2 regions of the Variovorax sp. 278MFTsu5.1 genome follow, and region 2 is predicted to be linked to the other one. Evidence: riboswitches for the same ligand, from Rfam matches in the RefSeq annotation. Region 2 holds a riboswitch; the other holds the start of a gene.
The links. A riboswitch is a leader RNA that binds a small molecule or an ion and turns the genes downstream of it on or off. The one in region 2 is predicted to bind glycine.
Positions count from the first base shown of each region.

Region 1 (5,323 bases), 3.3 Mb from region 2:
GCCGCCTCGGCCACGACGCCGGGCGACGTGGCGTTGAGCCTGCGCACTAACTCAGGTTCGCTCTCGGCCTTGTCGACGGCGGTGTGTGCCGCTGCATTGACGATCACGTCGGGGCGCACCTTGAGCACCGTGTCGGCGAGTTCCTCGGGCCGGCTGAAGTCGGCGTGGAAATCGGTGCTGTCGAAGTCGAGCGCGACCAGTTCACCGAGCGGCGCCAGGCTGCGCTGCAATTCCCAGCCGACCTGTCCGCCCTTGCCCAGCAGCAGCAGCTTCATGCCGCGGCCTTCGCGTTGTTGTCGTACTGCTTCTCGACCCATTCGCGGTACGCGCCGCTTTGCACGTTGCGCACCCATTCGCTGTTCGCGAGATACCACTCGACGGTCTTGCGGATGCCGGTGTCGAAGGTTTCGGCGGGCTTCCAGCCGAGTTCGCGCTCGAGCTTGCGCGCGTCGATGGCGTAGCGGCGGTCGTGACCGGGACGGTCGGTGACGTAGGTGATCTGTTCCTTGTACGGCTTGCCGTCGGCGCGGGGGCGCAGTTCGTCGAGCAGGGCGCACACGGTGTTGACGATCTCGATGTTCGGCTTCTCGTTCCAGCCGCCCACGTTGTAGGTCTCGCCGAGCTTGCCGGCTTCGAGCACGCGGCGGATGGCGCTGCAGTGGTCCTTCACGTAGAGCCAGTCGCGCACCTGCATGCCGTCGCCGTACACGGGCAGGTTCTTGCCGGCCAGCGCGTTGACGATCATCAGCGGGATCAGCTTCTCGGGGAAATGGAACGGGCCGTAGTTGTTCGAGCAGTTGGTGGTGAGCACCGGCAGGCCGTACGTGTGGTGCCAGGCGCGCACGAGGTGGTCGCTGGCGGCCTTGCTGGCCGAATAGGGGCTGTTGGGCTCGTACTTGTTTTCTTCGGTGAAGGCTGGGTCGGTCTTGGAGAGCGAGCCGTAGACCTCGTCGGTTGAGACGTGCAGGAAGCGGAAGGCCGACTTCTGCTCGGCCGGCAGCGCGCCCCAGAAACCGCGCACCGATTCGAGCAGCCGGAAGGTGCCGAGCACGTTGGTCTGCACGAAGTCCTCGGGGCCGTGGATCGAGCGGTCCACGTGCGACTCGGCGGCGAAGTTGACCACGGCGCGGGGCTTGTGCTCGGCGAGCAGGCGGTCGATCAGGGCGCTGTCGCCGATGTCGCCCTGCACGAAGATGTGCTTGGGGTTGCCTTTGAGAGACGCGAGGGTCTCGAGGTTGCCGGCGTAGGTCAGCTTGTCGAGATTAACGACGGGCTCGTCGCTGTTCGCGATCCAGTCGAGTACGAAGTTGGCGCCAATGAAGCCGGCACCGCCGGTAACCAAGATCATGGGGTCCCCTGAGTGTTGAAGGTGATCGCCTGACGCGATCGACGTTAACTAGGGATTATCCCATCGGGTCAAAACGCTGAAACAAAGGGCATGGTCACGCTTTCGTGCATCGTGTTTACAATTGCACCCGATTGCAGGAGAGTGGGTCACTCGTCAGGGTGCCCTTACCGAAGGCGCAAACTCCCATAAACGCTCAGGTCAGCCCAGCGGAATCCTGAAGATTTCTGCAAGGGCTCAGTACTGCATCACATCGAAACGCCGTCTGGAGAGTCGTCACCATGCGTGGCGCACCGAAGGAGCAAATTCGTTGCAAGGGCGCAACGGATGAATCTCTCAGGTACCGAGGACAGGGGGAGCGGCAACTTGGACGGCGGGCGTCCAGTTGCTTACTATTTAATGAAATAGTACACACCCCCGCCATTCAAGCGCTGCGACCTCAAGGTACTTGAAATGCGCGTGATCGTCCTCGGCGCCGGCCTGCTCGGCGTGACTTCGGCTTACTACCTTCAGCAACTCGGCCACGAAGTGACCGTGATCGACCGGCAGGCCACCCCGGCCGCCGAAACCAGCTTCGCCAACGGCGGGCAGATCTCCGTCAGCCACGCCGAGCCCTGGGCCAATCCCAGCGCGCCGCTGAAGGTGCTGCAATGGCTGGGCAAGGAAGACGCCCCGCTGCTCTTCCGCATGCGCGCCGACATGCGCCAGTGGCTCTGGGGCCTGCAGTTCCTGCGCGAATGCACGCCGGCGCGCACCCGCCACAACATCGAACAGATCGTTCGTCTGGGCACATACAGCCGTTCGATGTTGCAACAGTTGCGCCGCGACACCGGCCTCAACTACGACCAGCGCACCCAGGGCATCCTGCACTTCTATACGACGCAGAAGGAGTTCGACGGTGCTCTCGAGCCCGCCGAGCAGATGCGCACCCTGGGCTGCGAGCGCCGCGTCATTTCCGCCGACGAGGCCGTGAAGATCGAGCCTGCCCTCGCCCACATCCGCCCCAAGCTTGCCGGCGCCACCTACACGGCCGAGGACGAGTCCGGCGACGCCAACCGCTTCGCGCGCGAACTCGTGGGGCTGGCCGCCGCCGCGGGCGTGAAGTTCCTGATGAGCCACACCGTCACCGCGCTGCGCGAGGCCGGCGGCAGCATCGACCACGTCGAGGCCACCGACAGCGAAGGCCGCTTCCAGCGCATCCGCGGCGACGCCTTCGTGCTGGCGATGGGTTCGCTGAGCCCGCTGTACGCAGCGCCGCTGGGCATCCGGCTGCCGATCTACCCTGCGAAGGGCTACTCGGTGACGCTGCCCGTCAAGGACGCCTCCAAGGCCCACCAGGTCTCGCTGACCGACGACGAATTCAAGCTCGTGTTCTCGCGCTACACCTCGGCCTCGGGCGACCGCCTGCGCATCGCCGGCACCGCCGAGCTCAACGGCTACGACCGCGACCTGAACCGCGTGCGCTGCGAAGCCATTGTGCGCCGCGTCGAGGAGCTCTTCCCTGGCGCCGGCGACACCACCCAGGCCCAGTTCTGGACCGGCCTGCGCCCAGCCACGCCGAGCAACGTGCCGCTGATCGGCAAGACGAAGCTGCCGAACCTGTTCCTCAACACCGGCCACGGCACCCTGGGCTGGACGCACGCCTGCGGCTCGGGCAAGTCGATCGCGCGGATCGTGAGCGGGCTGGAGCCGGAGGTGGATTTCGCGTTCACGGGGATGCCTGCGCCCAAGCTGCGCGTTCCGCAGCCCGCCCTGGGCTGACGAGCCGGCAGGCCCCGGATCACGCCTTGAAGGTGATCCAGGGCCTGAGCCGCACCGCGCATCGAATCAGCCCGGCGCGCTCCTGTGCGTCGATCACCTCGCCGATCGGCTTGTAGGCCTGCGGAGCCTCCTCGATCCGGCGCTCCTCGCGCAAGGTCACGCATTGCCAGCTGGCCTGGGGGTCGGCGGGCGCTGGCCGCATCGCGCGCACCTGTTGCCGGCGCATCCGTCGGCCGGCACCGTGGCTGCACGACCAGAGCCAGTCCTCGTGCCCGAGCCCGGAAGCCAGATAAGAGTAGTCGCCCATCGAGCCCGGAATGAGCGCCAAGTCGCCCGCGTTCGCCGGCGTCGCTCCCTTGCGGTGGATGTTCATGCCGTGTTCCCGCAGCACGGCGTTGTGCGGCACGTCCACCACCAGCTTCGACGACGCGGCGCCGAGCAGTTCGGCGAAATCCTTCCGCACCAGCTCGGCCAGCACGACCCGGTTGGCCCACGCGTAGCGCGCCGCCACGCCCATGGCCTCCAGGTATTCGTCGGCCAGCGGCCCCGCCAGGCCATAGAGACCGCTCTTCGGATGGCGCAGGCCCTTGGGCCATTCGTCGCGGGCACGGTCCATCCAGCGGCCACCCACATGGAACCCGATGTCGCGCGAGCCGCTGTGGATCATCACGACCACATCTCCCGTCTTCAGGCCCGCACGGTAGGCCTCGTGGCGGTCCAGGACATGGTCGACCACCTGCAGCTCCACGAAATGGTTGCCGCTGCCCGGTGTGCCGAGGCAGGGGTCGCGGAACACCTCGTGGCGGCCGCCGGTGTAGGCCTCGGGTGCGTGCCGCGCACTGCCGCCGAAGCTTGCGAGGCCGATGCAGGCATCGAGCTCGGCCTGCATCCGGTCGCGGTCGCACGACGACCACAGCCCGCCGCTGCGCACCGCCTCCAGGAAGGCCGAGGGGCCCACGTCGAACAGCGCCCTGAACGCCGCCGTGTGCACCGGCACGTCGCGGCCGTTGTCGAGCAGGCTGCGCGTGAGCCGCTCGACCAGCCGCGTCTTGTGCGGAGCCACCTGGTCGAGCGTGAGCCCGGTGGTCAGCAGCCGCATGCCGCAGTTGATGTCTGTGCCCACCGCCGCCGGAATGACGAAGTCGGAATCGGTCGCGACGACGCTGCCGACGGGCGCGACGGAGCCCGGGTGGAAGTCGGGCGTCGCGCAGGCCTTGCACACTCCCTTCCCACCGTTGGGCGAGCGCACGCTGGCGAATGCCAGCAACTGGTTCACCGCCTTCTCTTCCAGCGGGAGGCTGGGCGGCAGGAGCACCGTGGCCTGCGAGGCCTCATGGTGCAGGTGATAGACGCCGTCGCGGTAGTCGACGGCAATGCCGGCGCGCGAGAAGGCACGCTGGAGTCTCGAGAAACGAGGATCGCTCATGGCTGCTGTTCCATTCGGGAAACCATGTCGGTTTCCTGCCTCGTCGCACTTTGCGTGGCGAGGCGAAAAAGATCGGCCGCGCTCGCGGGAGACGCGATGCGCAGCTGGCTCTTTCTTGCAGCAGCAGAGATTCAAGAAAGCGGGCGGATTCTAGCGACGCATCCTCCCGCCGAAAACTCGCCCGTCGCTTTTTCGCGTCGGGCGCCGGGTCAGTCGGGCGCAGTGAACACCGTCAACACCCCCGTATACCCATACAGATGGTGCCGCGCGATCTCGCCCGCGGCGAAGAAGCCCACCAGCGGCACATCGCCCAGCGCGTGGCGCACGATCTGCAGCTCCGCCCCCGGCGCGCCGAAGTGCGGGCCGCCGCGGCCGGAGCAGCTCACGTAGACGGCCCCCGCGATGCGCCGCGCCGGATGCGGCGCGGCTTCGGCCTCGCCCGCCGCCACGGCGCGCGCGGTGGCGAGCGTCTGCTCTTCAGGTTCCAGTTCCTCGCGGATTTCCGCGCAGATGCGCATCAGGTCGGCGCGCGCGGCCTGGGCGTTGCGTCGGCAGAAGGTCAGGCGCATACCGGCCTCCGCGGTATCGGCGATGGCGATGCCGCGCCGCGTGGGGTCGAGTCCGATGATGTGGCGCACCAGAACGTCGGCGCCCAGGTCGCCGGTGCGTCGGATGCCGTCGCTTCCGGCGTCGGCCAGGCCGACCAGCGTGTTGCGCACCGCGTCGATGGCCTCCTGCGGGCGTTCGAGCGACACCTGCAGGTCAGCCAGCAGCACGTCCAGCGCCGGCTC
Region 1 is NZ_CP157622.1:949,837-955,159, reverse strand. It holds gene rfbD (dTDP-4-dehydrorhamnose reductase) at 1-275, opposite strand, end outside; gene rfbB (dTDP-glucose 4,6-dehydratase) at 272-1,348, opposite strand; glycine riboswitch at 1,601-1,708, shown strand; gene ABL844_RS04080 (D-amino acid dehydrogenase) at 1,799-3,106, shown strand; gene ABL844_RS04075 (RtcB family protein) at 3,126-4,532, opposite strand; gene ABL844_RS04070 (FIST signal transduction protein) at 4,742-5,323, opposite strand, start outside.
Region 1: linked by a shared signal. The riboswitch ahead of ABL844_RS04080 (D-amino acid dehydrogenase) and the one ahead of gcvT (glycine cleavage system aminomethyltransferase GcvT) in region 2 are both predicted to bind glycine.

Region 2 (5,323 bases):
GGCGCGGCGGCGCTCACCATGTTCACGGCGGCGGGCGCCGTCGGCACGCTGCTCGGCGGCTGGCTGGGCGACCGCATCGGGCGCATGGGCACGATCCGCGCCGGTTATCTGCTTGCACTGCCCTCGCTCGCGGGCATCGTGCTCGCCCCGAGCGCAGGATGGGCGCTTGCCTGCACCGCGCTCTTCGGCCTGTGCATGTTCCTGCCCTTCGCCGCGCAGGTGACGCTCGCGCAGGACTACCTGCCGCGCAACCCGGCCACGGCCAGCGGCATCGCGCTGGGGCTGGCGCTTTCGGTGGGCGGGCTGGTGTCGCCGCTCTTCGGCATGCTCTCGGACGCGCGCGGCCTCGGCGTGACGCTGACGGCAGTGCTCTGCGTGCTGTGCGTGGCGACGGTCTTCGCGCTGCGGCTGCGCAACCGCGCCATACAGGCGATGCCGGCCGACGCCGAGGGGGCCGCCGCCTGACAGCGGCCCGGCGCATGTTCGCTGCCAGAATCGGGCGCAGGGCCGAGGGGCCGGCGAAACGACAAGGAGGGACACCGCGCCATGAATCGATTCCTGAGCTGCGTACTGGGGAGCGTGCTGCTGGCTCCGGCGGCCTTCGCCGCCGGGCCGGCAGCGACCACCGCGCCGGCAGCCGCCGCCGCACCGGCCGATCCCGCAGCAGACATCCGCGAAGTCGAAGCCGCAGTGCGCGCCTGGGCCGCCGCATGGTCCGCACGCGACGTGGCCCGCTACCTCGCCGCCTATGCGAGCGACTTCACACCCCCGCGCGGCCAGGACCGCAAGGCATGGGAGACCGATCGCCGCACGCGCATCGAAGAGAAGGCCGCCATCAGCGTGGAGATCGACAGCCTCGTCATCAGCCTCAAGGGGCAGGCGGCCACCGCCAGCTTCCAGCAGACCTACAGCGCCGACAAGCTGCGCGAGAAGAGCCGCAAGACGCTGGAACTGCAGCGCGTGGAAGGCCGCTGGCTCATCCGCAAGGAGGGCGCAGGCGGCTGATGCAGGCGCCCGGACGAGGCGGGACTCAATGGCCCTGTAGGCCAAACGGTTCACGAAGATGTCACCACATGCAACCATGCTGCAGCCTTCGTTTCCCCAAGGCTGTGGCTGCCATGTTTCCCACCAAGACCGACAAGGCGCGCAACGAACTCCAGGGCGGACAGCGCACGCTCACCCAGCGCGAACGCGCCCTGCTGCTGATGGCCGACGGCCGGCGCTCCCTGACCGACTTCAGTCCCCTCTTCGCCAACCGCGACGAAGCCGAGCGGACCATCCAGGCGCTGATCGAGAAGGGCTACCTGCAGGGCGCGAAGGCCGCGGCGGCGGAAGCCGAGCCCCCCGCACAGCCCGCGCCCTCGCCCATCCCCGCCGTCGAGCCGATCCAGGTCGCCACCTCAGCCGACACCTTCGACGGCAAGCGTTCGCTGGCGACCACGCGCATGTTCCTGTTCGACATCTGCGAGCGCATGTTCGTGCGCCGCGACCCGAAGTTCGCGCTGCAGATGCGCGACGCCCTGCGCGAGGCACGCGACCGCGAGGCCATGCTGACCATCGCCGCGCTGATGCTCACCGAGATCGAGAAGACCGCGGGCGCGGAGCGCGCCGAGTCGCTGCGCGAGCGCATCGACCGGCTGCTGCCGCCGGCCGAAGTGATTCACTAAGGACTTCGATCGGGGCGATGGCCGCCACGGCCTGTGACACCATCGCCGGGTGAATTCCCCGCCTCCCGCCTCCACCTCGTTGTCCGAGCGCCTTCGCAGCTGGGCCAGGCGCCTCAAGCGCGACGGCGTCACCCTCTGGTTCGCCTGCCGGCACGCCTCCACGCCCTGGTATGCGAAGGCGCTGGGTGTTTTCGTGGTGGCCTATGCGCTCAGCCCGATCGACCTGATCCCCGACTTCATTCCGGTGCTGGGCTACGTCGACGACGTGCTGCTGCTGCCAGGGCTGATCTGGCTCGCGGTCCGGATGGTTCCGGCGCCCGTGCTCGTCGAATGCCGCCAACGGGCCGATGCATGGATGCAGAGCACGGGTTCCAAACCGACCAGCCGCTGGGGCGCCGCGCTGGTCGTGGCCGTCTGGATCGCGGCCGGGCTCGGGGCCTGGTATCTGTGGGCGCGTTGAGCGCGGCGAGGCATATCCGCCGGCCGGGCCGCTCGATCAACTACACTCGCCGGGGTCAGGAGAGAGCCCCGCATGCCGGGGCCGCCGAAGGCGCAGGGGGCAAATTTCCCCCGAACGCTCAGGCAAAAGGACTGACGAGGCGCCGGTGAAAACCGGCGTTTCCTTGCTGGAGAGAGGCCGCCGCATCCAAAACAGGAGCAGCGGCCCACCGAAGGAGCAAACCCCGATCGTGGGGCGAATCTCTCAGGTAAAGCGGACAGCAGGGGTGGCCCATGGCTTGCGTCATGGATTTCGACTGCCCCTTTGGAGTGCCCCGTGGCCGCTTCCTCCGCATCCGCTACCGAACTTCTCAAGACGCCGCTGTACGACCTCCACCTGGAGCTGGGCGCCCGCATGGTGCCCTTCGCCGGCTATTCGATGCCGGTCCAGTACCCGGCGGGCCTGATGGCCGAGCACAAGCACACGCGCGACGCGGCCGGCCTCTTCGACATTTCCCACATGGGCCAGCTGCGCCTGGTCGGGCCCGACGCCGCGGCCGCCTTCGAGACCCTGATGCCCGTCGACGTGATCGACCTGCCCGCCGGCAAGCAGCGCTACGGCCTGCTGCTGGACGACGAGGGCGGCATCCTCGACGACCTGATGTTCTTCAACGAGGGCAACGGCTCGATCTTCGTGATCGTCAACGGCGCCTGCAAGGTTGCCGACATCGCCCATATCCAGAAGAAGATCGGCTCGCGCTGCGAGGTGCGCCCCCTGCCCGAGAACGCGCTGCTCGCGCTGCAGGGCCCGCAGGCTGCGGCCACGCTGGCGCGGTTGTCGCCCGGCGTCGAGCGCTTCGTGTTCATGACGGGCGGAGCGGTGCAGATCGACGGCATTGCGGCCTTCGTCACCCGCAGCGGCTACACCGGCGAAGACGGCTTCGAGATCTCGGTGGCCGCATCCGACGCCGAACGCCTCGCCCGCCTGCTGCTGGCCCAGCCCGAGGTCAAGCCCATCGGCCTGGGCGCGCGCAATTCGCTGCGGCTCGAGGCTGGACTTTGCCTCTACGGCAACGACATCGACACCACCACCACGCCCGTCGAGGCCTCGCTCAACTGGGCGATGCAGAAGGTGCGCCGCGCGGGCGGCGCGCGCGAAGGCGGTTTTCCGGGTGCCGCGAAGGTGCTCGCGCAGTTGGCCGCCTCCACCGCCGGCGCGGCCGGACACACCGACCACGACACGCTGAAGCGCAAACGCGTGGGCCTCGTCGCGCTGGAGCGCATTCCGGTGCGCGACGGCACAGTGCTGCAGTCTTTCGAGGGCCAGGACATCGGCACTGTCACCAGCGGCCTGCTCGGCCCCACGGCCGACCGCTGCATCGCCATGGGCTACGTGGCCACCGCGTTCGCCGAGCCGGGCACGCGCGTGCAGGCCATCGTGCGCGGCAAGCCGGTGCCGATGGAGGTCTCGACCATGCCCTTCGTGCCCACACGCTACTACCGCGGCTGAACGCGGCTGAACGCGGCCGACCGGCTAGGCTCTGCACCCCCGAACCATTTTTTCCACGAGGAGTTTTCCACCATGAGCATCAAGTACACCAAGGACCACGAATGGGTGTCGGCCGAAGGCGACGCGGCCACCGTCGGCATCACCGTGCACGCGCAGGACGCGCTGGGCGACGTGGTGTTCGTCGACCTGCCCGAAGTCGGCAAGACCTTCGCGCAGGGCGATGTCGCCGGCGTCGTCGAATCGGTGAAAGCCGCCGCCGACGTGTTCATGCCCGTGTCGGGCGAAATCACCGAAGTGAACGAAGCGCTGCGCGCCGACCCGTCGCTCGCCAACAGCGACCCGCTGGCCGCCGGCTGGTTCTTCAAGGTCAAGCTGAGCGACCCCTCGCAGCTCGACGCGCTGCTGGACGCGGCCTCGTACGACAAGTTCGCTGCCGAATCCTGATCCTCGAAATCGGACAGCCGAACGCAGAAGGAATACAAAAACTACGCAGAAGTCGCAGAAGAAACCGAATCATCTTTTGGTTTTCCTTCTGCGACCTCTGCGAAACCTTCGCGACTTCTGCGTTCTGACCCCGCTCCTCCGCCCCAAGCTCTTATCAACAGCACTGCCATGTCGAAGCCCGCTGCCCTTCCCACCCTGCAAGAACTCGAGAACGCCGAAGAATTCATTGCCCGCCACATCGGCATCGACGCGGCGGACGAGGCGCGCATGCTGCCGGCGATCGGGTCGGAAACGCGCGCCGAGCTCATCGAGGGCATCGTGCCCGCCGCCATCCGCCGCTCGAAGCCGATGCGCCTGCCCGCCCCGGTCACCGAAGCCGACGCGCTGGCCGAGCTGAAGGCGATGGCGTCGAAGAACAAGGTGTTCCGCAACTTCATCGGCCAGGGCTACTACGGCAACCACACGCCGGGCGTGATCCTGCGCAACATCCTCGAGAACCCCGCCTGGTACACCGCCTACACGCCCTACCAGGCCGAGATCTCGCAGGGCCGCATGGAAGCCCTGCTGAACTTCCAGACGATGGTGTGCGACCTCACGGGCATGGCCATCGCCAACGCCTCGATGCTCGACGAGGCCACGGCCGCCGCCGAGGCGATGACGCTGGCCAAGCGCAGCGTGAAGAGCAAGAGCAACGTGTTCCTCGTGTCGGGCGACTGCCATCCGCAGACCATCGAAGTCATCAAGACCCGCGCCGCGCCGCTGGGCATCGAGGTCAAGGTGAGCACCGTGTCGGAAACGCTGCCGCACCTGATGGTGAGCGGCGCCTTCTTCGGCGTGCTCGCGCAATACCCCGCCACCACCGGCCACGTGCACGACCTGCGACCGCTCGCGGGCCATGCGCACCAGTGCGACGCCGCCTTCATCGTCGCGGCCGACCTGCTGGCGCTGACGCTGCTGGCGCCTCCCGGCGAATGGGGCGCCGACATCGTCTGCGGCACCACGCAGCGTTTCGGCATGCCGCTGTGCAACGGCGGCCCGCACGCCGCCTACCTGGCCTGCCGCGACGAGTTCAAGCGCTCGCTGCCGGGCCGCCTGGTGGGCGTGAGTGTCGACACGCACGGCCAGCCCGCCTACCGCCTCGCGCTGCAGACGCGCGAGCAGCACATCCGCCGCGAGAAGGCCACTTCCAACATCTGCACCGCGCAGGTGCTGCCGGCCGTGGTGGCCAGCATGTACGCCGTGTACCACGGGCCCGACGGCCTCA
Region 2 is NZ_CP157622.1:4,296,715-4,302,037, forward strand. It holds gene ABL844_RS19970 (MFS transporter) at 1-465, shown strand, start outside; gene ABL844_RS19975 (hypothetical protein) at 547-1,005, shown strand; gene ABL844_RS19980 (hypothetical protein) at 1,119-1,667, shown strand; gene ABL844_RS19985 (YkvA family protein) at 1,717-2,127, shown strand; glycine riboswitch at 2,174-2,271, shown strand; glycine riboswitch at 2,284-2,397, shown strand; gene gcvT (glycine cleavage system aminomethyltransferase GcvT) at 2,443-3,615, shown strand; gene gcvH (glycine cleavage system protein GcvH) at 3,688-4,059, shown strand; gene gcvP (aminomethyl-transferring glycine dehydrogenase) at 4,228-5,323, shown strand, end outside.